4 regions of the Peribacillus sp. FSL K6-5616 genome follow, and region 4 is predicted to be linked to each of the others. Evidence: riboswitches for the same ligand, from Rfam matches in the RefSeq annotation. Region 4 holds a riboswitch; each other region holds the start of a gene.
The links. Region 4 has a riboswitch for S-adenosylmethionine ahead of MHB45_RS10815 (YezD family protein). Riboswitches for the same ligand answer to the same signal wherever they lie in the genome.

Region 1 (7,402 bases), 2.2 Mb from region 4:
TGAAAAAAGACAGGAATAAAGCGATCATCTAAAAATTTGGACAACATCGATAACGGAATAACGATTAAGGGGGCACTGACTATCACAGTGCCCCTTTTTCCAATGAAAAAAAGGACCATGCAAGAAAGTGGTCCTTTCAGAACGTGGAAACGATCCAGTTGGTTTCAGATCCGCTTCCTGTACGTCAAGCCTCCTCACCGCAAGCATCCTAGCAGAGTCTCGGCTAGCCAATTATTCGAGCGCAGCCGTCATATTTCGGGTTATAAGGCAGTATTCGAGCGCAGCCGCCGTGTTTCGTGCTGCAAGGGGTGAGAATTCGAGCGCAGCCGCCGTATTTCGGGCTTGCAAGGCAGTGAATTCGTCAGCAGATGGCATATTTCGAGCTGTATGGCAGTGAATTCGACAGTAGACGTGTATTCGGGTAAGGAGTAATTTCGACCACAGATGGCGTATTTCGAGCTGTATGGCAGTGAATTCGACAGTAGACTTGTATTCCGGGTGCAAGGCAGTAAATTCGAGCGCAGCCGCCATATTTCGGGCTGTATGGCAGTAAGTTCGAGCGAAGATGCCGTATTTCGGGCTAATGGTAGTTACTTCGACCGTAGCCGCCGTATTTCGGGTTACTTGGTACTTCTTCGACAGTAGATGAGGTATTTCCCCTTCCATGGCACTTAATAAAGTAATCCATAATCATGGTTCGGGATGTGACATTTCTTGCCGACAAACTGAAAGGACCAAGCAAGAGCTTGGTCCTTTTGTGTACAATTTATTAAGCTGTCGGGCCGCCAAGTTCTTCGATTTCACTTGGAACGCTTTTGAATTTCTTGAAGTTTGCACGGAATTGTGCGGCAAGGTCTGTTGCTGCTTCTTTATAAGCGGCAGGATCTGCCCAAGTCTTGATTGGTTGAAGCACTTCATCAGGAACACCAGGAACATGAAGCGGGATATCCAAACCGAAGATATCATCTTTGATCGTTTCGATGTTCGCTAATTCACCTTCAAGCGCCGCTTGTACCATTGCACGGGTGTAAGCAAGTTTCATACGGCTTCCAGTTCCGTATGCACCGCCAGTCCATCCTGTGTTGACAAGATATACCTTTGCATTGTGCTCGTCAATTTTATCACCAAGCATCTCAGCATAGCGTGTAGCTGGAAGCGGTAAGAATGGTGAACCGAAGCAAGTGGAGAATGTAGCTTCCGGAGAAGTTACGCCTCTTTCAGTACCAGCCAATTTACTAGTGTATCCGCTTAGGAAGTGGAACATTGCCTGTTCTTTGGAAAGCTTGCTGATTGGAGGCAGAACGCCTGAAGCATCAGCTGTTAAGAAAATGATTGTATTTGGATGTCCTGCAATACTTGGGTTCACGATGTTATCGATCGCTTGCATTTGGTAAGCAGCACGAGTGTTTTCAGTCAATGAACTGTCATCATAGTTCGCTACACGCGTATCCGGATCGACAACAACATTTTCCAATACAGCACCAAAACGGATTGCATCGAAAATTTGCGGTTCTTTTTCACGTGAAAGGTTGATCGTTTTCGCATAGCAGCCGCCTTCGATGTTGAATACGCCGTTAGAAGACCAGCCGTGCTCGTCATCGCCAATCAATTTACGGCTAGTGTCTGCTGATAAAGTTGTTTTGCCTGTACCGGACAGTCCGAAGAATAAAGCGACGTCCCCTTCACGTCCTACGTTAGCAGAGCAATGCATTGGAAGGATTCCAGCCTCTGGAAGTAAGTAGTTCATGATCGAGAAGATCGATTTTTTCATTTCTCCTGCATATTCCGTTCCGCCGATCAGGATCGTACGGCGTTCAAAAGAAACGATGATGAACGTTTCGGATGTAGTTCCGTCCACTTCTGGGTCCGCTTTGAAGTTAGGTGCAGAAAGGATCGTGAATTCAGCTTCGTGACCTCTCAGTTCCTCTTCGTTTGGACGGATGAACAAAGTATGGGCGAAAAGGTTATGCCAAGCATATTCATTAACAACACGGATGGGAAGACGTGATGATTCGTCTGCACCAGCGAAACCTTTAAAAACAAAAATCTCTTCTTTTGCTTTTAGGTAGTCAACTACTTTATTATATAGTTTATTGAACACATCTTCGGAAATCGGTCGGTTCACGGGACCCCAATCGATTTTATCTTTAACTGATGCTTCTTCCACGATATATTTATCTTTAGGTGAACGACCGGTATATTTGCCAGTTTCAGCTTTTACCGCGCCGGTTGATGTTAAAACGCCTTCATTTCTGCTAAGTACTTTTTCGACCAATTGAGGAACTGATAGTTGAGTTTGCACATTGTTTCCTGTTAATAATTGGTGTAACTCATTAGAAACATCTACAGAATTCATATATGAGGTACCTTCCTTTGTTTGAGTTTTTAGATTACAATTAGTATAACACATTCATTTAATTAGTCTATACTATTTCTTTTAATTTGTGATTATTTTCAGCTAGCCGCATTAATCATTTTAATCCGGCAGGAACCGAGTCAGGATAATCGCATATACTTTCATGAAGAAAAATTTATTTAAATAGGAAGTTAGTAAGCAATATATGTCTAATGGGAAAGTCAGGATGTCGTTCCTTTTCGATGTTCAATACTTTATTATTAATGGCAATTTACAACATTTCTATTCGTATTTTGCGTTGTAAACCCCTCTAGGACGTTGTATCAACATGTTTTTTCAAATGAACGCCATTCTGGGTGGAAATGTTCTTTTTAGAAAAGCATTGACAAATTCCAGCCAGATACGATAATATCTTAAATTGTACGGATTCTCTTATCCCGAGTTGGTGGAGGGACAGGCCCTTTGAAACCCAGCAACCTGCCATATTGAACTTGACTCCAAGATCGATCGCCGAAAATAAAGCGAAGGTCTTCAAGGAATAGTGGTGATGGTGCTAACCTGAGCAAGGTAAAAAACCCTTGAACGATAAGAGTGAAAGGATAGAAGACAGAATTTTAAACCTTTCCTCATTTGCCAGGGAAGGTTTTTGTGTTTTTTATAAGTAATTCTGTGTCTATAGTTGAAACTAATGAGGGAAACGAGTTCCGTAAAAATCAGGCTTATGCCTACAACATACTAACTTCCAAGGAGGAAATATGATGTCAAAGAAACGTCTATTTACTTCTGAATCTGTTACAGAGGGCCATCCGGACAAAATTTGTGATCAGATTTCAGATTCCATTTTAGATGCTATCCTAGCTAAGGATGCAAATGCACGTGTTGCGTGTGAAACTAGTGTAACTACAGGTCTTGTACTTGTTGCTGGTGAAATTACAACGTCCGCTTACGTGGATATCCCGCGTATCGTTCGTGATACGGTTAAAGGAATTGGCTACACACGTGCGAAATACGGTTTCGATGCTGAAACTTGTGCCGTTTTGAGTTCCATTGATGAGCAGTCTGCCGATATCGCAGCTGGTGTCGATAAAGCATTGGAAGCTCGTGAAGGAAACATGTCAGATGAAGAAATCGATGCAATCGGTGCAGGGGACCAAGGTCTTATGTTCGGATTCGCTTGTAATGAAACAGAAGAGCTTATGCCGCTTCCGATTTCATTGGCGCATAAACTTTCATTCCGCTTGACTCAAGTTCGTAAAGATGAAACTCTTGCTTACCTACGCCCTGATGGTAAAACACAGGTAACCGTGGAATATGATGAGAATAACCGTCCTGTACGTGTAGATACAATCGTCATCTCTACACAGCATGATGCAGAAATTACGCTTGAACAAATTCAAGCCGATCTAAAAGAACATGTGATCAAAGCTGTCGTTCCAGCCGAGTTGATCGATGCAGATACTAAGTACTTCATCAACCCGACTGGCCGTTTCGTAATCGGCGGACCTCAAGGGGATGCTGGTCTTACTGGACGTAAAATCATCGTTGATACTTACGGCGGATACGCTCGTCACGGCGGCGGTGCATTCTCTGGTAAGGATGCAACTAAAGTTGACCGTTCTGCTGCATACGCTGCACGTTACGTTGCGAAAAACATCGTGGCAGCAGGCCTTGCCGACAAAGCGGAAGTTCAATTGGCATACGCAATTGGTGTGGCAGAGCCTGTATCGATCTCTATTGATACGTTCGGAACTGGTACAGTTAGCGAAGAAGTCCTTGTTGACCTAGTTCGCGCAAACTTCGACCTTCGTCCAGCTGGTATAATCAAAATGCTTGACCTTCGTCGCCCAATCTACAAACAAACAGCTGCATACGGACACTTCGGCCGTACAGATGTCGATCTTCCATGGGAACGCACGGACAAAGCAGAAACATTAAAAGCACAAGCGTAATTCATATAAAAAAAGGTGTCCCGCTATTAGCGGGGCACCTTTTTTATGGATTAACTTAGCCGTCTGCGGGAATAATTCAAGAAATCCCAAAGAAATTCAACTTTAAGGGCCATACTCGTGAGTTAGAGCAATATACTCGTGAATTTGGAGCAAATACTCGTGAGTTTGGAGCAAATACTCGTGAGTTTCAGCAATTTACTCGTGAATTTGGAGAAATACTCGTGAGTTTCAGAATTTACTCGGAAGTTGGTGCAATGCTGAGTTTCAGTATTTACTCGTGAGTTTGGAGCAAATACTCGTAATTTTCAGTCAAGTGCTCGTGCATTACTTTATTCGTTCCGCCGTTTTATAGTATTGGCCTTTTTCGGCGTATTCGCGTACGATGCGTTCCATATCCTGTCGATCTTCTTCGTTGATTTCGCGGATGACTTTAGCTGGACGTCCGAATGCCAACATGTTCGGTGGAATGACTTTGCCTTGGGGAACGAGACTGCCGGCACCGATGAAAGCCCCTTCGCCGATTTCGGCTTCATCAAGTACGATCGATCCCATGCCGATTAAAGCTCCTTTGCGGATTTTACAGCTATGTAATATGACCTGATGGCCAATGGTTACTTCATCCTCGATGATCAATGGATTATTTGGGCTTTGGTGCAGGATGCTGTTATCCTGTATACTGACTTTTTTTCCGATGATGGTTGGGGATACATCACCGCGAATGACGGAATTGAACCAGATTGATGTTTCGTCGCCAATTTTGACATCACCTGTGACGACAGCATTTTCAGCAATATAAGCGCTTTCAGCAATTTCAGGTTCTTTGCCTTTATACGGATAAATAATCATTTTCAATCATTTCCTTTCCGAAGTGAATGTTTTTATGTATTATTTTAATATACCGTATGCAAATACACTTGGCTATTTATAATAGCAATGTACAACTTGTTAGATTTCTTTTTTGTCGAAAATCACGAATATGGTTATAATTTATATATATTATTTCAACTATCATGGATCGTACACAACAAGTGAAAATGAAAGGGGGATTTCGAATGTGGAAATGGGAGACAGAAGGAGACGCAAAGGGCGTCATTGTCATCATTCATGGGGCAATGGAACATCATGGACGTTATAAGTGGGTAACACAAATGTGGCTTTCAGCTGGATACCATGTCGTCATGGGCGACCTTCCTGGGCAGGGTATGACTACTCGCGCCTACCGGGGACATATCGATTCCTTTGATGAGTATTTGGACGAAGTGAAAAGCTGGATAGAAGAGGCTTATGAATATTCGTTGCCGGTCTTTTTACTTGGACACAGCATGGGCGGTTTGATTTCGATACGCCTTCTTCAGGAAGAGGAATGGGACATTGCAGGAGTGATTCTTTCTTCTCCTTGCTTGGGCCTCGTGACGAAGCCGCGGAAGTTCCTTACAATGCTCTCGCATGGTTTGAACATCGTTATGCCTCAGTTCAGGGTGGATTCCGGATTGACACCTGAAATGGCGACGAGAAGTGCGGAAATTCGTGAATCCGATAGAAACGATACATTATATATCACAAAGGTTTCGGTTCGCTGGTATCGCGAGCTTGCACAGGCTATGAAGGATGCTTTTGAAGAGATTCCTGAATTTCAGGATGTGCCGCTTTTGGTGATGCAGGGCGGAGATGACCGAATCGTGAACAAGAAGGCGGTTCGTGAGTGGTTCAATTATAATTTGGCCAGTGAAAAGCAATATAAGGAATGGCCGAAGCTTTATCATGAAATCTTCAATGAACCAGAGCGTGATGATGTATTTCAATATGCGCTGAGTTTTGTTGAAAACCGTTTAAAGATATTAGGGTATGTCGTTTGATCCGTACATACTTCAGGATAAATGAAATGATCTGACCCAATAAAGTTAGACATATAATTTAAGCAGCTTCTAAGACCTGAGTTCGGTATTCTATCGGACTCAGGTCTTTTAATTTTACCTTCATTCGTTTGTGGTTATAGTAATGAATATAATCATCTAATTCCTTTTCAAAGTGCTCCATACTTTCAAACTCTTGGAGATAAAGCAATTCAGACTTTAACAAGCCAAAAAAGTTTTCCATGACTGCGTTATCTAAACAATTTCCCTTACGGGACATGCTTTGTATAATGCGGGAATCTTTTAAGGTTTTTTGATACTTCTTCATTTGATAATGCCACCCTTGATCCGAATGGAGGATGACCGTATCTTCTGGTTTTAGGTGTTTAATCGCCTCATCTAACATATCTCCAACAAGTTTATAAACAGGCCGTTTCATCACTTTGTAGGCAATAATTTCACCATTACATAAATCAAGGATAGGGGATAAGTAACGTTTCTCCCCAAATAAATGAAATTCCGTTACGTCTGTTACCCATTTTTGATTCATTTTCTCGGCTTGAAAATCACGTTGTAAAATATGGGGGGCAATTCGACCAACACGCCCCTTATACGAACGATACTTTTTCATACGGACTAAACATTTTACGCCCATTTCATTCATGAGGCGGTTGATGGTCTTTGGATTGTGAGAAAACCCATATTTTTTTAACTCTTTTGTGATACGACGATAACCGTAACGTCCTTTATGTTCATGATAGATAGACTGAATAGTGGCTTTTACCTTCGAATACTTATCTTCTCGATTCAAGCGTTTTTCCCAATAATAGTACGTGCTACGTGGAATATCAGCGACTTTAATTAAGGCCACAACCTCATAAATGGACTTTAGTTCATAAATTACTTGCGCTTTGATTTTGGTTGTAATTTTTCCTGCATTTGAACTAAAGTATTTAACTTTTTTAAATACGCATTCTCCATTTCCAGTTGTTTAATTCGTTCTTCAAGCTCTTTAACCGAACCTTCAATTTGTTTGGATGGATTGATATCTTTTTTCATGGATGGTCTCCCCTTTTTCTTAGAAATTAGGGCATCTAATCCATAGGCATTAACATTTATTCTCCACGTCCGAATTAGCGCTGGAGATGAAATATTAAACCTTGCGGCTGCGTCGTAAGAAGATATACCCGTTTCATTCATATAATTAAGTACATCCATTTTAAACTCCGTAGAATAACTTGTAT
Region 2 (7,402 bases), 1.7 Mb from region 4:
CTTGGAAGAGAGAATAAGTTAAAAGTTAACGAATGACCAAAAAACATGTTGAACAATGGTCTTATCAATCCCTGAACTGCAAATATAAATAGGACAATCCCTATAAATCTTAGTACTTCATTCGTAATTTTAGACATTATTAATCACTTCTTTCGGTGGCTTTATCAAATATGGTTTTTATTTCCATTATTACAGAATCAATATCAGTCATTTCTTCTTTTGCGATCGTTGAACTAAAGCTATCAATTACGTTTCTAACTGCTCTAGCCATTATTTCAGGAGGAAATTTTCTAAAACTCCTGTCAACATCCTGCCCGTATTGAAAAATCTCGATTAGTGGATTTAATATGCTGTTATTTTCATCCACAAAGATCAATTCTCCGTTTTCATTTCTTCCGTTAAGTACTATTTCCGTTATTGCCAATGTTTCTGCTTTATTTTCCGACACGAATCTTAAGTTAGACTCGATGTATGATTCTAACATCCTTTTTGCATCTTCCTCCAAGATCATGTGCTCTCCCATATAAATGGCCGCTTTTTCATAATATTGAGTAATTATTGCTTCCAATAATAATTCTTTCTGAGGGAAATGGTAATTTACAACACCTTTACTTACCTGAACCTCCTTAGCAACATTTCCGATGGAAAAATTAACATAACCATATAGAGAGATAAGTTCTACTGATTTTCGAATGATTTTATCTTTTGTTTTCACCATACCCACATTTTAGTACGACCGTACTAAAATGTCAACAAGTAAAGGCTAAACCTGCTATACCAATTGTTATAGAGTGAAAAATTGTAGGGGGAATCTGAAATGTCAGGAAAGAAGTTACTCAATTAAGTAAGAATTTGAAGGATTTTATGCAGAAAGTGACGGGAAATAAAAAGAACAGAATAAGAAAGAAACAAATAAAATTCATTCCTTTACTTATAACTGTTCGTGACAATAATGTATAACGCAAGAATCACAGGGATTAACGAGATAATAAGGTTATTAGGTGATTATACAAGAATCGAAAAAATAATGGCTGCTACTCAAAATTTTTCCGTTTGCTTCGCCTCATGAAATGCCGCTTTCACTTGATCCAACAGGTCTATATCCGAAAGCAATTTATACCCTGTAAGTGCTAGAGCTTTTGCTCCGGTCAGGATGGCTTTGTCTCCAGCAGGAGATTTGGCACAGTCGCGGAATTCATTCGTATGGGCAATCAACTCATCATGTCCAATTTTTATATAAGGATGTGCTGTCGGCACTGCATGGCTTACATTACCTGCATCCGTCGAGCCAAAGCCACTCTCTTTTCGAGGAGCCACCGCTTCCCCTAATTGAGTCAGTTCTTCTTTTAGCAGTTCATCTAGAACTGGATTGATGACAAAATCGAGTACTTCATTTTGGAAACGTTCCACTTTAACCGTGCTTCCGGTGGCAAGTGCTGCCCCTTCAGCAACAGCACGTATTTTATTGGATACTTCTTGGCAAAGTTTCCATGTTGTTGCCCTAATGTAAAATCTGGCGGAAGCATAATCAGGAATGATGTTAGGCGCTTCCCCGCCATTGGTGATGATTCCGTGAATTTTGACCTCGGCCGGGAGCTGCTGGCGCAAAGCATTAATGCCATTGAACAGCTGAATCACCCCGTCAAGTGCATTCACGCCTTCTTCAGGTGCAGCTGCTGCATGTGCTGACTTCCCGTAAAAATGAAAATCAAGGGGGTCGACAGCCAAAAACGGACTTGTTACACCCGTTTTTCCTGCAGGATGGATAAGGATGGCCGCATCCACCCCATCAAATAGACCGTGCTTCACAAAGCTTCCTTTTGCACTTCCATTCGGCCCGCCCTCTTCAGCCGGTGTTCCGAAAACGATCACCTCTCCGCCCGTTTCCTCCAGCACTTGAGCCAGGGAAATGCCTGCCGCCACACTCGTTGTGCCGATGATATTATGGCCGCAAGCATGGCCTAAACCCGGCAATGCATCATACTCGGCTAAAAAGGCAATTGTAGGTCCTTTCTTTGAAGAGTTTTTTTTGGCGATGAACCCTGTTTCATGCCCGGCAATATTGCGGGTCACTTCAAATCCTTCATTTTGAAGTATTCCGGTTAATGTATCCGAAGCGAAGAACTCTTGATTCCCAATTTCAGGTTTGGCATGAATGGCTTGGCTCGTTTCGATATATAATTCGGAATGAAGGTCGATATGGTCTTCAATGATTTGCTTATGCTGCTTCAGCACTGATTCTCTCGCCATGTCTTAATCTCCCCTTTTTCTTGAATACATCCATTACTTTTCATTAGCTGGTTTTGTCCATGCATCCTGGTAATTCACTAATTCATCTACAGAAACATAGGCAGGAATGGTGTTTCCTTTAAACGTTTTTTCAATGAACGCTTCCACTTCTTTCGATTGATAAAGCTCCACTAATTTTTGCAGCTCAGGACGATCGGCATTACCCTTTTTAACTGCAATGATATTAATATATGGTTTCGCCGTTTTACTTTCATGGAATAAAGAATCTTTTAATGTAAGGCCTGCTTCGACGGCAAAGTTATTATTGATGGCTGAAGCATCGGCATCATCCAATAGACGCGGTGTATTGCCGGCAGCAACAGGCTGGATTTTCAGGTTTTTCGGATTTTCCTTAATGATTTCCAATGATCCCGATCCATTGAATTCTTCTTTCAATGTAATCAATCCAGCTTCCTGAAGCAGGAGCAGTGCACGGCCAAAGTTTGTTGCTTCATTCGGAACGGCTACCGTAGCATCATCCGGAAGATCTTTGAGACTTTTATGTTTTTTCGAATAAAGGCCCATAGGTGCAATGACAGTCGACCCGATGGCCTCCAATTTCAGATTTTGATCTTGAACGAATTCATCAAAATAGGCGACCGTTTGGAATGAATTGGCATCAATTTCACCTTCGCTTAACGCAAGGTTTGGTTGGATATAATCATTGAAAGTGACCAGTTCGATATTAAGTCCGTCCTCTTTCGCCAAATCGACAATGTATTCCCATGTTCTCGTATCCCCGCTACTGACACCGACTTTCACTGTTTTCACATCATCCGAACTCCCTGAAGCACCCTCTTTGTTCCCGCATGCTGCAGCCACGATGGCCAATGCCAATACCATGATCGTTAATAAGATTTTTTTCATTTTTCCTGCCTCCTGTTAGTTTTATCTTCTTCTGATTTTTCTTGAAACAAAATTCCCGGTGGATTGCAATAATTGAACGATGATCACGAGCGCCGCCACTGTGACGATCATCGTCATCGTATCGAACCTTTGGTAACCGTAAGCCAAGGCTAAATCCCCGACCCCGCCTGCACCGACGGCACCTGCCATCGCCGTAGATCCAACAAGCCCGATTGTCGCTGTTGTAAATGTCAGGATTAACGAACTAAGTCCCTCGGGAATCAAAAAGCGGTAAATGATTTGCCATGTTGTCGCCCCCATCGCCTGAGCTGCCTCGATGATCCCTTTGTCCACTTCCAACAGCGAGTTTTCCACAAGCCGTGCAATATAAGGAGCCGCGTAAAAGATTAGCGGAACAATGGCCGCATTCGTTCCGATTGCACTGCCGACAATCATTCTTGTAAACGGAATGAGTGCTACAAGCAAGATGATGAAAGGAACGGACCGCAGGATATTGATGATCGGGTTCAATACATTAAAAATCCATTTATTCTCCAGGATGTGACCCTTTCTTGTAATGACAAGCAGGATACCGAGCGGAAGCCCGATCAATCCGGAAAATATCAATGAGATGGCTACCATATAAAGTGTGTCACCGAAAGCTGTCGACAGCTGGTCTGCCGTTATTTCCATTCCCCAAAGCGTATTACCCATTTATACTTGCACCTCCTGGACGAGAATCCCCTCATCTTTAATATATTGATAAGCCTTGTCGACCTCATTTTTGCTCCCCGTTACTTCGATGATCAAATTCCCGAAAGGCGTTTCTTGGATTTCAGAAATATTGGCTGATAAGACACTTAAATGAACATCATATTTCTTCGAGATGGTTGAAAGTAAAGGAGTACCCGAAGTAGTTCCAATAAAATTAATTTTCCAAATAATCGGGATATGGGACCCTATGCTTTTTAAGAAACTTTGTGGAATTTCGTCATGTATGACCGTTCTCACGAAGTTTTTTGCAATATCCGTTTGCGGCTTGGCAAAAACTTCGAAAACCGAACCTTGTTCAACGACGCAGCCGCCCTCCATGACCGCTACCTTATTGCAAATTTCCCGAATGACAGACATCTCATGAGTGATTAGCAAAATGGTGATATTGTATTCTTTATTAATTTTTTTTAAGAGCTGCAGAACTGCACTCGTTGTTTGTGGATCCAATGCCGACGTAGCTTCATCACACAATAAGATCGATGGATTCGTAGCCAATGCCCTCGCAATGCCGATCCGCTGCTTTTGCCCGCCGGATAATTGTTCCGGATAACTCTTTGCTTTGCTCGATAAGCCAACGAACTCCAATAGCTCGCCTACACGTTCTTTGATTTCCTTAGCCGGAGTTCCCGATAAAACCAGCGGCATGGCAATATTATCAAAAACAGTTTTTGAGTTTAGTAAGTTGAAATGCTGAAAGATCATCCCGATTTTTTTCTTTTCTGCCCGTAATTCCTTCGGGCTTAATTTGGTTAAATCCTTGCCCCCAACAACCACCGAACCATCTGAAGGATGTTCAAGCAAATTGACCAACCTGATCAACGTACTCTTTCCGGCCCCGCTATAACCGACTACCCCGAATATATCCCCCTTTTCCACTGTCAAATCAATGCCCTTCAAAGCCTCGACAGTCTGTTTCTTTGTTTGATAAACCTTTTTAACACCTTGAAACTCAATCATCCAATCTCCCCCCATGCTGTTTATTTGTACGAATTCCTTATCCAGAGAGAAGAGCTTTGCAACGCTTCATAATGATAGGGTTAAATTCTGTCAAACTCACGAGTAAATCTGCAAAATTCACGAGTAAATGCACCAAACTCACGAGTAAATCTGCGAAATTCACGAGTAATTGCACCAAACTCACGAGTAAATCTGCGAAATTCACGAGTAATTGCACCAATTCTCCAAATAACCATATACATTTTGAATTAACAAAAGAGGCCTCTTCCGTCATCAGACAGAAGAGGCCTCTTTTAGACATAAAAAAGAGTAAACTCTTAAAATTAATTATCTAAGAAAAGCTCCTTCTTATCTTTCAAACTTTCGTCCGTTGGAATTAGCACAGTATTTTTACAAAAGTAAAAACCCGCTGCCGAGGTATCATAGGGCCAAGTCCCTCCACATCTCTTGATAAGAATTAACGTTATATTTAATTATGTCCTTCACTATATATTCTAATTCCACTAAAGTCAACCATATTTTTCATCGCGATAAATAGTTTCATAGTATAGTGAATCGATACTTTTTAATTATATTAATATAATGATTTACTCATTCTCCATACAGGGTATTTTTCATTTTCTTCCCTTATCTTCACCATGCCTGAATTCGTATATAAAGAAATCGCCCTTTGATTATCCGGAGAAACCCTTAAGTGATATTCGGATACATTAAATTGCCTGAAAAAGTTTTCTGCGTAGCGAACCAATTCCTTGCCAAGGCCTTTACTGCGGTATTCGGGAATAAGATAAAATAGATTCACATAGCCAATTTCAGTTCCTTCATACTCCCGAATTTGAAGTTCCATTTGTCCAATCGGTTCTTGGTCCTTTTCAATGATCACCTGTCCATCCGGAAATTTGCGGACCCTTTCTTCCATTCGTTGCAGATATGCATGTTCATCTCCCAAACCAGCATCAGTTCCAAAACTTACAACAAAGGAATCTTTCCGGAAATTAATGATAGTATCTTTATCTTTGTCCGTATCAATGGTCCGAAAGATCAACTTCATCCACCCCTATCATTTTAGTGAAATAGTTTTCAAGCAGGGAAAACTTTCTTTTTCATAAAAAAAAAGGGCATAAAGGAGCCCTTTTGTTTTTGTGCCTTGATGAAAAAACATTTGCCATCTTCCATTCGCACACTTCCAAATTGAACTTCTTAAGGTATGTTCCAGCTTATCTTCATCAAAAATCCGGTATGTAGTTAGCACGGTATCATCAGACAATGGATGCATCTCAAATTGACTTAGTGTCATGTTCACCGCTCCGGCTCCCTCTTGCCCCATAAAATCACTTTTTGTCCATATGTTACCTGAACTGCCGAACTCAAAGAAATCATCTTTCAATAATGATGAAAGTACTTCTGGAGATGTACGAACTTCAGATTTTAACAATTTCTCCTCCAGCTGATACAAATGCTCTTTTAATAATGAAGATTCCCTGTCCATTCATCTTATCCTCCTTTTTCAACCATTTCCCTCGAAGAAACCAAATAGGAAAATCGTGAATAATTAATACGTAGATTTTCAGTAATTCATGAACCATGCGATTTAAGTTTTTTTATCCAGCTGCTTGCTGATTAGCAGTTGGCTCATCTTGCGGTCAGCGGCATTATCTCGTTTTTAACCGTTTTTGCCGTCCCCATTATATTACTATTTTTAGCTGGCTTACTTCGTAACTGGACTCACAACGGATTTCTAAGTGTTAAAAATAATTTATTCCACGATACTAGCGGCCATTCCTTTTTTACTGCCATATTACTCCCACCCCAATAAAAAAAAGGAGCTGCAAATGGCAGCTCCTTTCTTCTGTGCATCCGGTTGTTCTCCCATCAGTGTTATCGTGATAGGGTTCCTTGCAGACGATTGGTTTCGGCGATTACTTTTTCTTCATCGATCGTTAAGCAGCGGCCATCTTTCACGACCATTTTGCCATCAATGTATACATCACATACGTCATTTCCGCGTGCTGCATAAAGCAGGTGCGAATAGGCTTCACTCAGTGGCTGCAGGTGTTCTTTGTTATATGGGTAAATGGTGATGAAATCCGCTTTTTTACCAGCTTCCAGTAATCCTGTGTGACCCATGCCTATCGCTTCGGCGCCCATTCTTGTGGCCATGGCGAGTGCTGTTTGGGCAGGGAATTTTGTGGCATCCTTATACATTCCTTTTTGCAGCAATGCGGCTGTCCTCATTTCTTCGAACATATCGAAGTTGTTATTGGAGGCGACGCCATCTGTTGCCACTCCCACTTTAATGCCTGCATCAAGAAGGCTGACGACATCGGCTATCCCAGATCCGAGCTTCAGATTACTGATCGGATTATGGGCAACGCGAACATCATGCTGTTTTAGGATCGCCCGCTCTTCATCATTAAGGACCACTCCATGTGCCATCACTGTAGGCTGATCGAACAGGCCTAGACGGCGAAGGTGCTCGACAGGACGGGATCCGTACCGTTTTTCGATGTCGAGGATTTCAAAGTCCGTTTCCGAT
Region 3 (7,402 bases), 1.3 Mb from region 4:
TCTTATTGGCTATACTGAACTACTTTAACAGCTATATCGTTTCCAAGGTCGGTCAAAAGGCCATCATGGATATACGTAATAGCATGTATGAACATATTCAAACACTGGATATGAAATTCTTTGATAAAAACCGGACTGGTGACTTAATGTCGCGGTTGACCAATGATGTCAATTTACTGCAGCAGCTCATCTCTTCGAGCATGCTTCAAGTGTTGACTGACACGGTGACCTTCATTGCCGTAGCGGTATATATGCTTTTCATTAACTAGAAGCTTACCATTGTCCTTCTTATTACATTCCCTTTCATGTTCTATATCACAAGGGCATTCGGGAAACGCATCAGGATGTCATTTAGGTCTGTGCAAAGTTCCGCAGGAGATGTCAGCAACCAGTTACAGGATTCGATTTCAGGAATGCGGCTCATTCAATCTTTTACAAATGAAGAATTCGAATCAAGGCGGTTTGCGGAGCGTAATCAGGAAAATATGACTGCAAACCTTAAGTCGGTTCGGCTGCGTTCCATGTTCGGGCCGATTATTGATTTATTGAACAATATCGGTCTTGTAGCAGTCATTGTGTTCGGTGCTTGGCAAGTGATGGAAGGTGAATTCACAATAGGATTAATCGTGGCCTTTCTAGCCTATTTGAGGTTGCTGCAGAGTCCCGTTCGCAATTTTAGCCGGGTAATCAGCATTGTCCAGCAATCAGCCGCCGCCTTTGAGCGGATAACTGAAATATTGGAAACCCAACCTGAAATAAGTGACAAGGGAAATGCCATTGAACTCCCTGCCATAAAAAAGAAAATTGAGTTTAAAAGTGTTGATTTTGCTTATGATGGGACTGTTCCTGTTCTCGGCAATCTAAACCTGACCATGAAAGCTGGTCAAGTAACCGCTTTGGTCGGCTCCTCCGGCGCAGGAAAATCGACTATCACGAGCCTACTGATCCGATTTTATGATCCGCAAAATGGAACGATTAAAATGGATGGACATAATATCAAAGATGTGTCACTGAAATCATTACGGGGACAAATGGGAATTGTTTCTCAGGATATCATTCTATTCAATGGTTCCATCCGTGATAACATCGTATATGGCAAACTTAATGCTACAGATGATGAAATCATCGAATCCGCCAAAGCGGCAAATGCGCATGACTTTATCAGTGCCTTTCCTGATGGTTATGATTCTCAGATCGGGGAGCGCGGAGTCAAGCTTTCAGGCGGACAAAAACAGCGCATTGCCATTGCCAGGGCACTTTTGAAAAATCCGCAAATCATCATTCTCGATGAAGCAACGGCGGCCTTGGATACAGAATCTGAACATTTGATCCAGCAAGCCTTGTCACGTTTAATGAAAAAACGGACTTCAATAGTCATTGCACATCGTTTATCGACCATTCATGACGCCGATCAAATCATCGTTCTGGAAAAAGGGCAGGTTCTTGAAAAAGGAACACATGACCAGTTAATGCAAAACAACGGCCGATACAAGCAGCTCCATGACTTACAGTTCCCTCAAGTAAGCGATATCAAATACCTAGCAACTTAGCAGGCAAACATGCACAGAAAGCCTTTCTGTGCATGTTCGGTTTCATTTGAAGTCATAACTTTCCAAAACCCGATTCGCAATGAGCTGATACCCTTTTTCATTCGGATGTAACTTATCACTGAAATACTTTGTTTTCTTTTCATCTTCAAAAAGATCATTTGTAGAAATGAATAACATCCGTTCACCTTTATCGGCTAATCCCTTTATTGACTCGTTATAATCGCGAATGTGCTTTTCAAGTTTTTGATTGTCTTTAATTGGGTTATATAGTCCTACTACCAGAATATCCGCTTTATCGTTTGCCTCTATCAGTGTTGATGTAATCTTTTTCAGATGGTTGATATATTCCCGTTTACCCTCATTGATTTTTCGGTCACTTATTTTCTCCAAGTTCCCGCCATTACTATTGATCAAGTCATTCGTTCCAATAAAAACAATGAAAGTATCGGCTTCATCAAGTTTCGTTTTAATGCGGTAATCATCTAGCTGTTTCATCACCCCATCCGTTTCCTGGCCTTTAATACCGTAATTCCAAAAACTCACTTTTTGCTCCGATTGCGGATTATTCAATTCATCCTCAAGGCCATCTATATATCCTTCCCCGTCCTTATCCCCTTTTCCATAGGTTAATGAATCTCCAAAAGCCATGACCCTTTGCACATCTTCCGACTCCGAGGCCTGAAATTCATATGCAGCAAAACATATAACCAGTACGATAATCAATATACCTGCCAATTTTTTCATTTGGTTCTCCTCTTGTCTTTTTACTAGAAGTATTTAATCTTTTTCATACCCAAAAAATCTGCAGTACTAACATAAAAAAGAATTGTCAGATAAAGAATAAAGAGTGTATGATAATATAAAACTTTCAATGGAAACGGGATTACCCTTCATTCTGGAGATTGAATAAATGATAGTTAGGAGTTTAAATCATGGAAGAACACATAGAGTTTAGAGAGGCAGAACTATCTGATCTACCCAGAATTGTTGAAATATATAATTCGACAATTGCTTCAAGAATGGTCACGGCAGATACGGAACCTGTATCCGTCCAATCGAGGGTTAAATGGTTTGAGGAACATCATTCAGAAAGTAGACCGCTATATATCATTACTATAGAAGGGAAAACCGCTGGATGGATGAGCTTTCAATCCTTTTATGGCCGACCGGCATATAAATCCACTGCCGAAATCAGTATTTATATTGATGATTATTTCCGGGGAAAAGGAATTGGACAAATTTCGATTCGAAAGGCAATTGAATTGAGTCCAAAATTAGGTGTTAAGACTTTATTGGGTTTCATTTTCGCCCATAATACACCAAGCCTTAAGCTTTTTTCCAAATTCGGGTTTGAAGAATGGGCACATTTACCTCAAGTTGCCGAGATGGATGGCATTGAGCGGGATTTGATCATTCTAGGTAAACGTGTCGATATTTAATATATATTTCTTTAGAGCTATTGCCTTGAGCAGTAGCTTTTTCAGATTAATAAAGGTCGAATTGCTAATTTAAAAATACCTATATGCTTCTTGAAGGGAAAAATATTCAGAATCTCTTTTACTTGCTAACGCATTCAATAGCGTATCCAATTCTTGACTGGCTTGTACAGTCAGCAGACTTGTTAAGCCGTAAATCGCTCCCAACTTTATCATTTCCTGTCTCTTCTCTTCTACTTTTTCTATAGTTACCTTACGGCTAGGCATCATAGTCACCTCCCATTTATTCAATATTTTTACACTTTCATCATAATGAAACCACTAGTTAAAATCAACTATTTTTCAAAATTAAATGTGTTATTTTATAGGCCAAATGTAACAAAACACCTATTTTGTTATTTAATTATGTATAATTTGTGTCGTTTTCTAATAAACGCAAAAAAAGCATCCACTAGTGTAGACTGCGAATGCTTACATCATATCCCTTATCCAAAAATCCAAATATTGTATTCCGTTTACTATGTCATCCATTCAGAAGGTGACTCGTTATTAGGTCTATTTATAACAATCTTATATTCATCTTCAAGTACTTTTAATGGGGCATCATAAAGGTGCCTTTCATCAGAGGTTTTGTATACTCCATTGGCCAATAGCTCTTCAATGAGTTTTGCCTTCCTCTGTTCAATCCTCTTAAATAATTCTGCCATGTAAATGGCTCCTTTCCCAGTCGTCCTAGTGCCTGCTTCTAGTTAGCTAAACTTTATCAACTTGTTTGATTTCACCAAATTATATATACCTTTTCTAGTATGTCACTAAACGTTATTTCCCAAAAATAAAAGCCCCTTCTAATTTAAGAAGAGGCTGACAGTGTCCGTACGGCTCTTCTTATCTTCCAAGCATATGCTTGTTGGATTTAGCACAGTTCCCTAAACGGGTCCGCTGCCGAGGTTTCTTAGGGCCAAGTCCCTCCACCTCTCTGGATAAGAATTCGATATATAATGATGTAGAAATGATTCTATCCTAATAATCTTCAAAAGTCAATTACCTGGTTCTCCCTTTTTTCCTGGACATAAAGTGATTCCTCTTTCAAATACGGGTTGCATTTTCTTGTCTTTCTGATATGATGTCAGTAATTACATACAATTCACACCACTAGGGGAGTCTTTTTTAAGACTGAGATGGAATTAGTTCCGGACCCTTTGAACCTGAACCGGCTCATACCGGCGGAGGGAAGTGGATGATATCGTCCATTTTACAGACTATATCCATCTACCCCGTTCCGTATTCAGGAACGGGGTTTTTTATTCAACAAAGGGAGCCATTCTATAGGAGGATGAACAATGGAGAATACAAAATTAGAAACATTCAGTGATAGACTGCATGCACGGGCAAAAGAGATTTGGAAAAGGAACCATTCACATCCCTTTGTCCAGGCAATTGGAAACGGTACACTTCCTGAAAAGAAATTTGCCTATTACCTGAAGCAGGACTATGTCTATCTCATGGATTATTCCAAGCTCTTTGCTTTAGGTGTCATCAAAGCCCATAACATCGAAACCATGGCAAAATTTGCGAGCATTTTAAATGAAACCCTTCAAGTGGAAATGGATATTCATCGGCATTATGCTTCCGAATTCGGGATCAGCTCCAAGGAATTGGAAAATACAGAACCTACTCCAACCACTCTAGCCTATACAGGTTACATGCTAAATGCAGCTCAGCATGGGACTTTGGCAGACTTGGTCGCCTGTCTCCTGCCCTGCGCTTGGGATTATTATGAAATCGGTTTGCTATTAAAAGAACAAAATGGAGCAGCACTGGAAAACAATCGCTACGCAGATTGGATAAGGTCCTATTCATCTCCTGAATTCGGGGAAGCACACAAGTGGCTGATCACTTTGTTGGAAGAATTGACGGAAGGCATGCCTGAAAAGGAACTTCTTAGATTAGAAAAGCACTTTTTGGTTACTTCCCGATATGAATATTTATTCTGGGACATGGTTCAAAATGAGCAGGATTGGCCTCTGTAGGTGGTTGACATGAGGATGAATCCTATCAAGAAACTGACATTGACTGCCATGATCATTGCTTTAACGACGCTGACCAGTTCATTTATTTTCATCCCTGCAGGATTTGCAAAAATCTTTCCTATTCAACATCTGGCAAATGTCCTGACGGCGGTTCTATTGGGGCCTGCATATGCTGTGACACAAGCTTTTTTAGTTTCCATCATTAGAAACATGTCTGGTACCGGTTCAATTTTCGCCTTTCCCGGCAGCATGATTGGTGCACTTTTGGCCGCCATCCTTTATCGAAAAACACAAAGCTTAAAATTCGCCTGTTTAGGGGAAGTGATCGGGACCGGCATTCTCGGTTCCCTGGCCTGTTATCCGCTTGCAACCCTCCTATTGGGAGAAAAAGCTGCTCTTTTTGGTTTTTTACCGGCTTTTATGTTCAGTTCATTCGCAGGGGCGATTTTAGCTTTCATATTACTTAAAATACTGCTAAAAAATAATTATATGAAGGGGTTTTTTTATGAAAACAGCATTAACGATCGCAGGCTCTGATTCAGGGGGCGGTGCTGGAATACAAGCGGATTTAAAAACATTTTCTGCACATGGTGTATTTGGAATGTCTGCCATCACAGCCGTAACCGCCCAAAACACAATGGAAGTCCGTTCTGTACAGCCCATTGAAACAGCTATCATATCGGATCAAATTGCAGCTATCTTTGAAGATATTCCTGTCGATGCAGTAAAAATAGGCATGCTTGGATCAAAAGAAATCGTGGAAACGGTCGCTTCATCCCTTAAAACCTTCATGCCTGCCATCGTTATCCTTGACCCTGTCATGATTTCCAAAAGCGGCCACCATTTGCTCGACGAAAAGGCCGTCTCTGCCTTAAAAATGGAATTGCTTCCGCTTGCAACTCTTGTAACACCCAATGTACCAGAAGCGGAAGTACTTACTGGCTTCGCGATTCGGACGAAACAAGATTTCTACAGGGCATGCATTTCGATACAAGAAATGGGTCCCAAAGCCGTTTTACTTAAAGGCGGCCATGCAGCAGGAAATCCAAATGATCTTTTTTATGATGGTACTGACTTCCACTGGATCAAGGGAGAGCGCATTCATACCAAAAACACTCATGGTACAGGCTGCACCCTATCATCCGCCATTACATCTAACCTGGCAAATGGACTGCCATTGCAAGTCTCGATCGAACAAGCCAAGACCTATATTTCCGAAGCGATACGCAATAGCTTTTCAATCGGTAAAGGTCATGGACCTGTCCATCATTTTCATTCATATTCAAAAAAAGAACGGAGTGACTTGTTATGAAGATTTCTTCAGCCGATTTATTTATGAAGGTAAGAGAAAGGAAACCACTCGTTCACCAAATCACAAACTTTGTTACGGTCAATGACTGTGCAAATGCCACCCTTGCCATCGGAGGTTCACCAGTAATGACATCGAGCCCAAGAGAAGTGGCGGATATGGTCAAATTAGCAAATGCATTGGTCCTGAATTTCGGTACGATCGATGATAAAGCCTTGGAAGCAATGGAGATTGCCGGTAAAACGGCAAATGCCCTGGACATCCCGGTCATTTTGGACCCGGTGGGAGTTGGTGCCACCTCCTATCGTACAGAGCAAGTCAAAGAGCTCCTAAGTAAGGTTACTTTCCAAATCATTCGCGGAAATGCGAGTGAAATCCTGTCAATGATGGGTGGGGATACCGTTACACGCGGGGTGGATTCGGGGGAACTTGCGATTAGCAATGCCGAGCTGGCTGCACAAGCGGCAAATGAATTGAATAGCATCATCGTGGTCAGCGGAGCTAAGGATGCGGTCAGCGATGGAAAACATACGTCCATCATCGATAACGGGAACCTCCTTTTAACTAATGTTACAGGTACCGGTTGCATGTCCACTGCTCTTATCGGAGCTTTTTCCGGAGTCACCGATGATTTCTATTCTGCCGCAATTGCCGGTATATCAACAATGAGCATATCAGGGGAACTGGCAGCCTCAACCCTTCAAAAGGATGAAGGAACAGGTACTTTCCGTGTGCGATTAATCGATGCCATATCAAGAATGGATAAGGAAATCTGGATGCATGAGGTGAAACTAAGTGAAAAAGCCGCAAATTGATTTAAGCCTGTATTTAGTTACGGAAGAGTCCATAGCAATAGAAGAATTGACCAAAATCATTGCAGAATCGGTTTCAGGAGGAGTCTCGATCGTACAACTTAGAGAGAAAAACAATTCCTCCCTCTCCTTTTATAAAAAAGCATCTGCATTAAAACAGTTATTGAATGAGCTTTCCATTCCCCTTATCATCAATGACCGGGTGGATATAGCACTTGCGGTTGGAGCGGACGGAATTCATATTGGACAAGATGACCTTCCACTG
Region 4 (7,402 bases):
TTCCACTATAACGAAATTCACTATCATAATCGTCTTCGATAATATAGCGGTTTGCTGCCCCTTGAGCCCAGTTCAACAATCGCGTCCGTCTGTTAACGGATAGGATCGTCCCATTGGGGAAGTGATGTGAGGGAGTGACATACACAACGTCGATCTTTGAATCTTCAATTTGGTTCACCTTTACGCCTTCTTCATCAATTTGCAGTGGATGGACTTCATTTGGGTAGCTGCGTAAAATCCGATGAATCAAGTGATACCCAGGATCTTCAACACCATAGATGGCATTTTTATCGAATAGTAGGACAAGCTGCTGCAATAAAATTTCCATTCCTGCACCAATGATGATCTGTTCTGGAACACATTGTACACCACGTGCATGATACAAATAATGGGCAATTTCACATCGTAATTCATATTCCCCTTGAGAATCCCCAAGTAAAAGAAGATCTTGATGTGATTCATCGATTTTGCTTTTCATGTATTTTCTCCATTTTTCAAATGGGAAATGTTCCGTGTCAATTTGGCTGGGATGAAAATGATATAGCAATTCCCCTTCTTTATGATTGCTTTGTTCCAAGGATACTTGGTTAGTTTGTGTATACTCTAAATCCTCGAATGTTTGAATATAGTACCCTTTTCTTGGTATGACTTCAACGTATCCTTCAGCAGTCAATTGTTCATATGCAGTCTCGACAGTATTTTGACTTATTTGAAGGAACTCTGCCAATTTCCGTTTGGAAGGCAGTTTTGTGCCGTAAAGAAGACGGCCATCAATAATTTCTTTTTTAATATATGAATATAATTGTTCGTACAAAGGTACTTCACTTAACCGATTTAAATCACAAGAAAGCATATTCATTTTGTTGCCACCTTTTTGAAAAAAAATTACTGACCCTATTAAATTTATTAAAACTGACACTTTCAATGCGGTCAACTCTTTTTTATACTAAGCCTAACAAATCTAAAAAATGCAAATATTAGGGGGAAGAAAAAAATGGAAAAATTATTAGGAACTGACACAGTAAAAAGAGGAATGGCACAAATGCAAAAGGGTGGCGTAATCATGGACGTCATTAACGCAGAACAAGCAAAAATCGCAGAAGCATCCGGTGCGGTCGCTGTCATGGCTTTGGAAAGGGTTCCTTCCGACATCCGTGCGGCTGGCGGCGTAGCAAGAATGGCAGATCCGCGAATTGTCGAGGAAGTAATGAATGCAGTGTCAATCCCGGTCATGGCTAAAGCAAGGATTGGCCATATCGTTGAATCAAGGGTCCTGGAATCCATGGGAGTGGATTATATCGATGAAAGTGAAGTGCTGACTCCTGCGGATGAAGAATACCATATTCTAAAAAGTGATTTCACAGTACCTTTCGTTTGTGGCTGCCGTGATTTAGGCGAAGCTGCGCGCCGTATTGGTGAAGGAGCATCCATGCTTCGTACAAAAGGAGAACCAGGAACAGGTAATATTGTGGAAGCTGTGCGTCATATGAGAAAGGTACAGTCACAAATTCGCAAAGTGAGCATCATGAGTGATGATGAATTAATGACAGAGGCAAAAAATCTTGGAGCCCCTTTTGAAATTTTAAGAGAAATCAAACGCACAGGTAAATTGCCTGTAGTTAACTTTGCAGCCGGCGGAATTGCCACTCCAGCAGATGCTGCATTGATGATGGAATTGGGAGCAGATGGCGTTTTCGTTGGGTCTGGTATTTTTAAATCTGAAACTCCAGAAAAATTCGCATCCGCAATCGTTCAAGCGACTACATATTTCACCGATTATGAATTGATTGGCAAGTTGTCAAAAGAATTGGGCAGTGCAATGAAAGGCATTGATATTTCCAAACTAGCTCCGGCAGAACGGATGCAGGAACGTGGATGGTAATATGATAACGATCGGTGTTTTGGGATTACAGGGAGCGGTTGAAGAACACTTGAACCAAATCAAAGCTGCCGGCGAACAAGCAATTATAGTAAAAAAACCGGAGCAGTTGCAGGAAATCGATGGCTTGATCATTCCAGGCGGAGAAAGCACGACGATGAGGAAGCTAATGGATCGTTATGGATTTATGGAACCGGTCAAAACTTTCTTCGAAGATAAAAAACCAATTTTCGGTACATGTGCTGGGATGGTATTGGCGGCAAATGAATTGACTGGCGATGAGAAGGCCTATCTTGGACTAATGGACATTTCCGTGAAAAGGAACGGATTTGGACGTCAAAAGGATAGTTTCGAGGCTGAACTTTCAATCAAAGGAATGGAAACCCCTTATAAGGCAGTTTTCATCCGGGCGCCATTTGCTGATGGAATTGGAGAAGGTGTAGAAGTATTGGCTGTTTATGAAGAGAATGTAGTGGCTGCAAGACAAGACCATGTCCTCGTTAGTGCGTTTCATCCAGAATTAACAGGTGATGATCGTTTTATGCAGCTTTTCATTGAAATGGTGAAGACATCCGTAAGTAAGGCCGAATTGAAAACCTGCTAATCAAATGAAGCTGTCCTATTAATAGGACAGCTTTACTTTTGAAAGCTCAAAACTCTATAAAACTACATATTGCTTGAATTTACTATTCTTAACTTTTATAATAAAAAGTAAGTGATCACTTACTTAGTTGAAAGGGGAATGTATATGACAGCAAGAGTTGCAGTTATTACAGGGGGAGCAAGCGGTATAGGCCGAGCCACATGCCTGAAATTCGCAGTAAAAGGGGACAGGGTCGTTGTTGCGGATTTTAATGAAGAAATGGGCCGGGAAACCGTTGATCAGATAACAGCTAATGGTGGAGTGGCCATTTATGTTAAAACGGATGTTTCTAAGCAGGAAGATGTTGAATCGTTAATCAATAAAGCAGTGGAAACATACGGAAGGCTCGATATCATGTTTAATAATGCCGGCATTGGTGCGGGCGGTATGATCCTAGACCAAGATATGGAAGGTTACTACAAAACGATTGGAGTGAACCAGCACGGAGTGGCCTTTGGAATCATGGCAGCAGGACGGAAAATGAAGGAACTGGGTAACAAGGGAGTCATTATAAATACCGCTTCTGTGTTTGGCTACTTAGCTTCCCATGGGACTTTTGCCTATCAGGCGACTAAAGGCGCTGTAAGAATGATGACACAGACAGCAGCTTTGGAATTGGGTGCTTATGGCATTCGCGTTGTGGGCATTGCGCCGGGCGGGGTTGACACTCCTATCATACAAGGTTATAAAGACTTGGGAATCATTGATAAATTGAGTGCAAGTCAAATGCGCGGTGAATTGATTAAGCCAGAAGCCATTGCAAATGCCGTCTATCTATTATCGTTAGAGGAAGCGGATGCGATCAATGGAAGTGTAGTCATGGTCGATGATGGCTATGCATCTTTTAAGTGATTTTCATAAATAGAAAACATCGTCCCAACCAGACGATGTTTTCTATTTATGATATATGGGAATATTGAATTCTAATAGATCAAAGGTAATATTGACCGATTGGTACCAGCGATATATCATGGGAAATAGATGGGTGAAACCGGTCTTATCTTTATAAAAGAAGGTTGATATTTTTGAAAAAAGGGCAGCAAACCAAAGAACGAATCATAAATGTAGCCCGGACTCTTTTTGCCACTAAAGGTTTTGACATGACAAGAACGAATGAAATTGCCTCTGCTTGCAATGTTTCCGAAGCTACTATTTACAAATACTTTGACAGCAAAAAAGATTTGCTTTTGGCTACTATTACCCCTAATGAAAAAGAGGAATCTGAAGATGGGACTAGCCATCTATCCACGGATGATCTAGTGGAGAATCATGTTACTACCATGATAAAAAAAATTCTTGAAAATAAAGAACAGTTTTCGATATTATTTAGGGAAACACAATTCGATCAAGATATTTCAAAGCAATATGTAGATCAGATTTTCAAGCCAAATGCCAGGCATATTGAAATACAGAAGAGAATAGATAGCGGAGAGATACAATATATCTCTGATATTATTTTATTCAATGTAGGGATCATTTCTTTCACATTGGCTTTATCTACACATTATGAGATCCATCAACAAAAAAAGGAGCCATATTTTACTTCTGAACGAATTAAGAGCATTGCTCAACTTTTGGTATATGGTATTCATGGGAAACAAAATCATACATAATGAAACGGTCATATTTAAGGGCATGAGCATCAAGCCGTAAATATGACCGTTTCTTTTTTCATTCAGAGTAGATGTCCAGAGTGTAAGATTTGACTTATATTTTTCAGACAATTACGATAAATGTATACTTCACGAAATGCTTTAAGAAAATTATATCTGGAAATCTTGTAACATTGGAGGGTATCAAATGAGCGATATCGTAATTTTATCAGGAAGTCCGGCTATTCCATCAAGAACGGACATTTCACTAAAACATATTCAATCATTAGTCGAAAATGCAGGATTTACTACAGCTTATTTCTCGATTACGGATTTCTCAGCAGATGATTTATTCCAAGGGAAATATAATAGCGAGGATATCTCAAAGCTTTCAGAGAGAATTCAAGCGGCCAGAGGAGTCATTATAGGTTCACCGGTTTATAAGGCTTCTTATACAGGTGTATTGAAAGCATTGATTGATTTGCTGCCAGAAGGTGCTTTTAAGGGGAAGCCGGTGCTGCCAATCATGATTGGTGGAAGTAACAGGCATCTATTGGCGATTGACTATGCGCTTAAACCATTAATTTCAATATTAAAAGGCGAGCCGCTGCAGGGGATTTATTTTGTTGATAAGGAAATAGATAAACAGAATCCAGAAAACCCGATCAATGATTTGCATTTAATTGATCGCGTCCAGAGTCAGGTTCAAGAATTTGTAGAAGCGATACAGTTAAGAAATTAATGACTTCAATAAATTAATTCCTTCTATAAAAAGACTGGAATCCTAGAAATTTTTTTTAGAATAACACGCGTCAATAATAGGCCTAATAATGAAAATAGACTCATTTTTTTGGAGACTTTATCTAAAAAGACGAGTCTATTTTCGCATTTATATGAACATAAAATCATAAATTGAATAGTGTGTATAAAAATAACAGTTCATCCATAATATTAAACCAAGTTATTTTATAAGAAAACTCCATTGACAAGGATTAAATATATGTTAATATTTAAAATAATAAAACTTATCCAGAGCGACGGAGGGAATTGGCCCTTTGAAGTCCAGCAACCTGCATGATGGATGCAAGGTGCTACCTCCAACAAAATGTTGATCATTTTGGAAGATAAGGTAAAGATATTTACCTTGCGATCTTTCCATCATGGAAAGATTTTTGTTTTTTGTGAAAATTTTAGGCAGACCATAACAATGTAAGGTTGTATGGAATTATATAAATCTAAGAAATTTAAAATAAAATATTCGCGGATTTTCTTAAAGGAGGAACTGGTTTGGATAAAGAGAATCAGCTTGAAGAAATTTTTGAACGACTTCAAGAAATGCTTAATTCAATGAAATATGGATCCATTACACTTATTGTCCAGGATGGTAAAATCATTCAAATGGAAAGAAATGAAAAACTAAGAATTAAATAAGGTATCTGCTGACTAGAAAAACTAGAGGCGGGTTTAACTGATATAAAGAGAGTATTGGTTAGATTCGTCTCTTTTTCCTAGATTCAAATAACCGGGGGATATAACAACGGGAATTGATCAACAGTTACTCTAACCTGATACAGCAAGTTTTTAGAGGGGGCTACAAAGTTGGCTGCATTAATAAACTATGAAAATTTCAATACAGGGGACTTCCCTGTATTTCCTGCAGACAGTGAGACAAAAGGTGCTTTGGAAGTTCTGCAATGGGCGAATGACCATTATGGAGACAAACTGATTTATGCTTGCAGTTTTGGTATTGAAGGCATCGTGCTTACGGATTTATTGGCGAAGGTCAATCCTTCGGCTAAAATAGTTTTCCTTGATACAGATGTTCATTTTGAGGAAACTTACCAATTGATCGAGGAAGTGAAGAAGCGATATCCGAAGCTTTTGATCGAAATGAAGAAACCTGACTTGACGCTTGAGGAACAAGCGGCGGAATATGGCGATGAATTATGGCTTAGTGATTCCAATAAGTGCTGTAACATCCGTAAAATCGTTCCGCTTACAGATGTGCTTTCATCGGCAACAGCCTGGCTTTCGGGACTGCGGAGGGAGCAATCCGAAACAAGGGCTAAGACCGAGTATATCAATAAGGATAATAAGTTCAAATCAGTTAAAATATGCCCACTCATACATTGGACATGGAAAGATGTTTGGCGCTATGCCCACAAGAATGGACTTCCATATAATGTCCTGCATGATAATGGATATCCGAGCATTGGATGTAAAACGTGTACTGCACCTGCCTTCAATGCAGATGATTTACGCTCAGGCCGTTGGCAAGGAGCTCAAAAAACGGAATGCGGATTGCATTTATCTTAAATAAATAGAAATTATAGGCTTAAATAAATAGAAACCATAGGGGGAAATTAGCATGACCATCAGTTTACCGCACGGAGGAACATTAATCGATCTTTGGGAACCAAAATATGATTTTAGTAAAATAACGAAGTCAATCGAAATCGATGAAATTGCTTTAAGCGATCTTGAATTGATAGGCACTGGTGCCTACAGCCCGATTAAAGGATTCTTTACAAAAAGTGACTATGAGACAGTGGTGAAGGATATGAGGCTTAGCAGCGGACATGTATGGAGCATCCCGATTACGCTGCCTTTGACCGAAGAAACTGCAGAAAGCCTTACTATAGGTGAAGAAGTAACATTAACCCATGAAGGTGAAACTTACGGGGTTCTCTCCGTTTCCGATATTTACACTCCAGATAAGCAATTGGAAGCGACATTGGTATATCAAACAGATGATGAGAAGCATCCTGGAGTGAAAAATTTATATAACCGCGGGGATGTATATGTCGGCGGGGAAATAAAGTTGATCAAGAGAATAGAGCGTCCGCTATTTCAAGCTCATTATTTGGACCCAGTCGAGACAAGGAAGGCTTTCGCTGAAAAAGGATGGGAAACGGTTGTCGGTTTCCAAACGAGGAATCCTGTTCACCGTGCACATGAATATATTCAAAAGACAGCATTGGAAATCGTCGACGGTTTATTCTTAAATCCTCTAGTCGGTGCCACTAAATCAGATGACATTCCGGCAGATGTAAGAATGGAAAGCTATAAAGTGCTGCTTGATAAATATTATCCTAAGGATCGCGTCTCCCTTGCAGTTTTCCCTGCTGCCATGCGTTATGCAGGACCTAGAGAAGCCATCTTCCATGCGATGGTCCGTAAAAATTATGGTTGCACCCATTTTATCGTCGGACGTGATCATGCGGGTGTGGGCGATTATTATGGCACATACGATGCTCAAAAAATCTTTGGGAATTTCAGTGCAGATGA

Region 1: another riboswitch for S-adenosylmethionine. It lies ahead of metK (methionine adenosyltransferase); the one in region 4 lies ahead of MHB45_RS10815 (YezD family protein).
Region 2: another riboswitch for S-adenosylmethionine. It lies ahead of MHB45_RS19115 (hypothetical protein); the one in region 4 lies ahead of MHB45_RS10815 (YezD family protein).
Region 3: another riboswitch for S-adenosylmethionine. It lies ahead of MHB45_RS04510 (Fur-regulated basic protein FbpA); the one in region 4 lies ahead of MHB45_RS10815 (YezD family protein).

The regions. Positions count from the first base shown of each region.
Region 1 covers NZ_JBBOYT010000001.1:4,418,361-4,425,762, reverse strand. Annotated here, with positions in the region: gene MHB45_RS21405 (nucleotide sugar dehydrogenase) at 1-32, shown strand, start outside; gene pckA (phosphoenolpyruvate carboxykinase (ATP)) at 770-2,356, opposite strand; SAM riboswitch class I at 2,786-2,948, shown strand; gene metK (methionine adenosyltransferase) at 3,112-4,305, shown strand; gene MHB45_RS21390 (gamma carbonic anhydrase) at 4,630-5,148, opposite strand; gene MHB45_RS21385 (alpha/beta hydrolase) at 5,358-6,161, shown strand; one part of gene MHB45_RS21380 (IS3 family transposase) at 6,220-7,109, opposite strand; one part of gene MHB45_RS21380 (IS3 family transposase) at 7,109-7,402, opposite strand, start outside.
Region 2 covers NZ_JBBOYT010000001.1:3,946,610-3,954,011, forward strand. Annotated here, with positions in the region: gene MHB45_RS19090 (TetR/AcrR family transcriptional regulator) at 140-715, opposite strand; gene MHB45_RS19095 (M20 family metallopeptidase) at 1,039-2,250, opposite strand; gene MHB45_RS19100 (MetQ/NlpA family ABC transporter substrate-binding protein) at 2,284-3,156, opposite strand; gene MHB45_RS19105 (methionine ABC transporter permease) at 3,178-3,828, opposite strand; gene MHB45_RS19110 (methionine ABC transporter ATP-binding protein) at 3,850-4,866, opposite strand; gene MHB45_RS19115 (hypothetical protein) at 4,904-5,167, opposite strand; SAM riboswitch class I at 5,212-5,323, opposite strand; gene MHB45_RS19120 (GNAT family N-acetyltransferase) at 5,441-5,917, opposite strand; gene MHB45_RS19125 (nuclear transport factor 2 family protein) at 5,927-6,355, opposite strand; gene MHB45_RS19130 (amidohydrolase family protein) at 6,745-7,402, opposite strand, start outside.
Region 3 covers NZ_JBBOYT010000001.1:936,420-943,821, reverse strand. Annotated here, with positions in the region: partial or broken gene MHB45_RS04535 (ABC transporter ATP-binding protein) at 1-656, shown strand, start outside; gene MHB45_RS04530 (ABC transporter ATP-binding protein) at 645-1,550, shown strand; gene MHB45_RS04525 (DUF459 domain-containing protein) at 1,593-2,294, opposite strand; gene MHB45_RS04520 (GNAT family N-acetyltransferase) at 2,483-2,989, shown strand; gene MHB45_RS04515 (aspartyl-phosphate phosphatase Spo0E family protein) at 3,059-3,253, opposite strand; gene MHB45_RS04510 (Fur-regulated basic protein FbpA) at 3,505-3,693, opposite strand; SAM riboswitch class I at 3,869-3,973, opposite strand; TPP riboswitch at 4,131-4,235, shown strand; gene tenA (thiaminase II) at 4,327-5,016, shown strand; gene thiW (energy coupling factor transporter S component ThiW) at 5,032-5,553, shown strand; gene thiD (bifunctional hydroxymethylpyrimidine kinase/phosphomethylpyrimidine kinase) at 5,522-6,328, shown strand; gene thiM (hydroxyethylthiazole kinase) at 6,325-7,140, shown strand; gene thiE (thiamine phosphate synthase) at 7,121-7,402, shown strand, end outside.
Region 4 covers NZ_JBBOYT010000001.1:2,253,502-2,260,903, reverse strand. Annotated here, with positions in the region: gene pdxR (MocR-like pyridoxine biosynthesis transcription factor PdxR) at 1-859, opposite strand, end outside; gene pdxS (pyridoxal 5'-phosphate synthase lyase subunit PdxS) at 995-1,882, shown strand; gene pdxT (pyridoxal 5'-phosphate synthase glutaminase subunit PdxT) at 1,887-2,483, shown strand; gene MHB45_RS10830 (SDR family NAD(P)-dependent oxidoreductase) at 2,628-3,374, shown strand; gene MHB45_RS10825 (TetR/AcrR family transcriptional regulator) at 3,548-4,135, shown strand; gene ssuE (NADPH-dependent FMN reductase) at 4,323-4,856, shown strand; SAM riboswitch class I at 5,137-5,245, shown strand; gene MHB45_RS10815 (YezD family protein) at 5,402-5,545, shown strand; gene MHB45_RS10810 (phosphoadenylyl-sulfate reductase) at 5,714-6,430, shown strand; gene sat (sulfate adenylyltransferase) at 6,483-7,402, shown strand, end outside.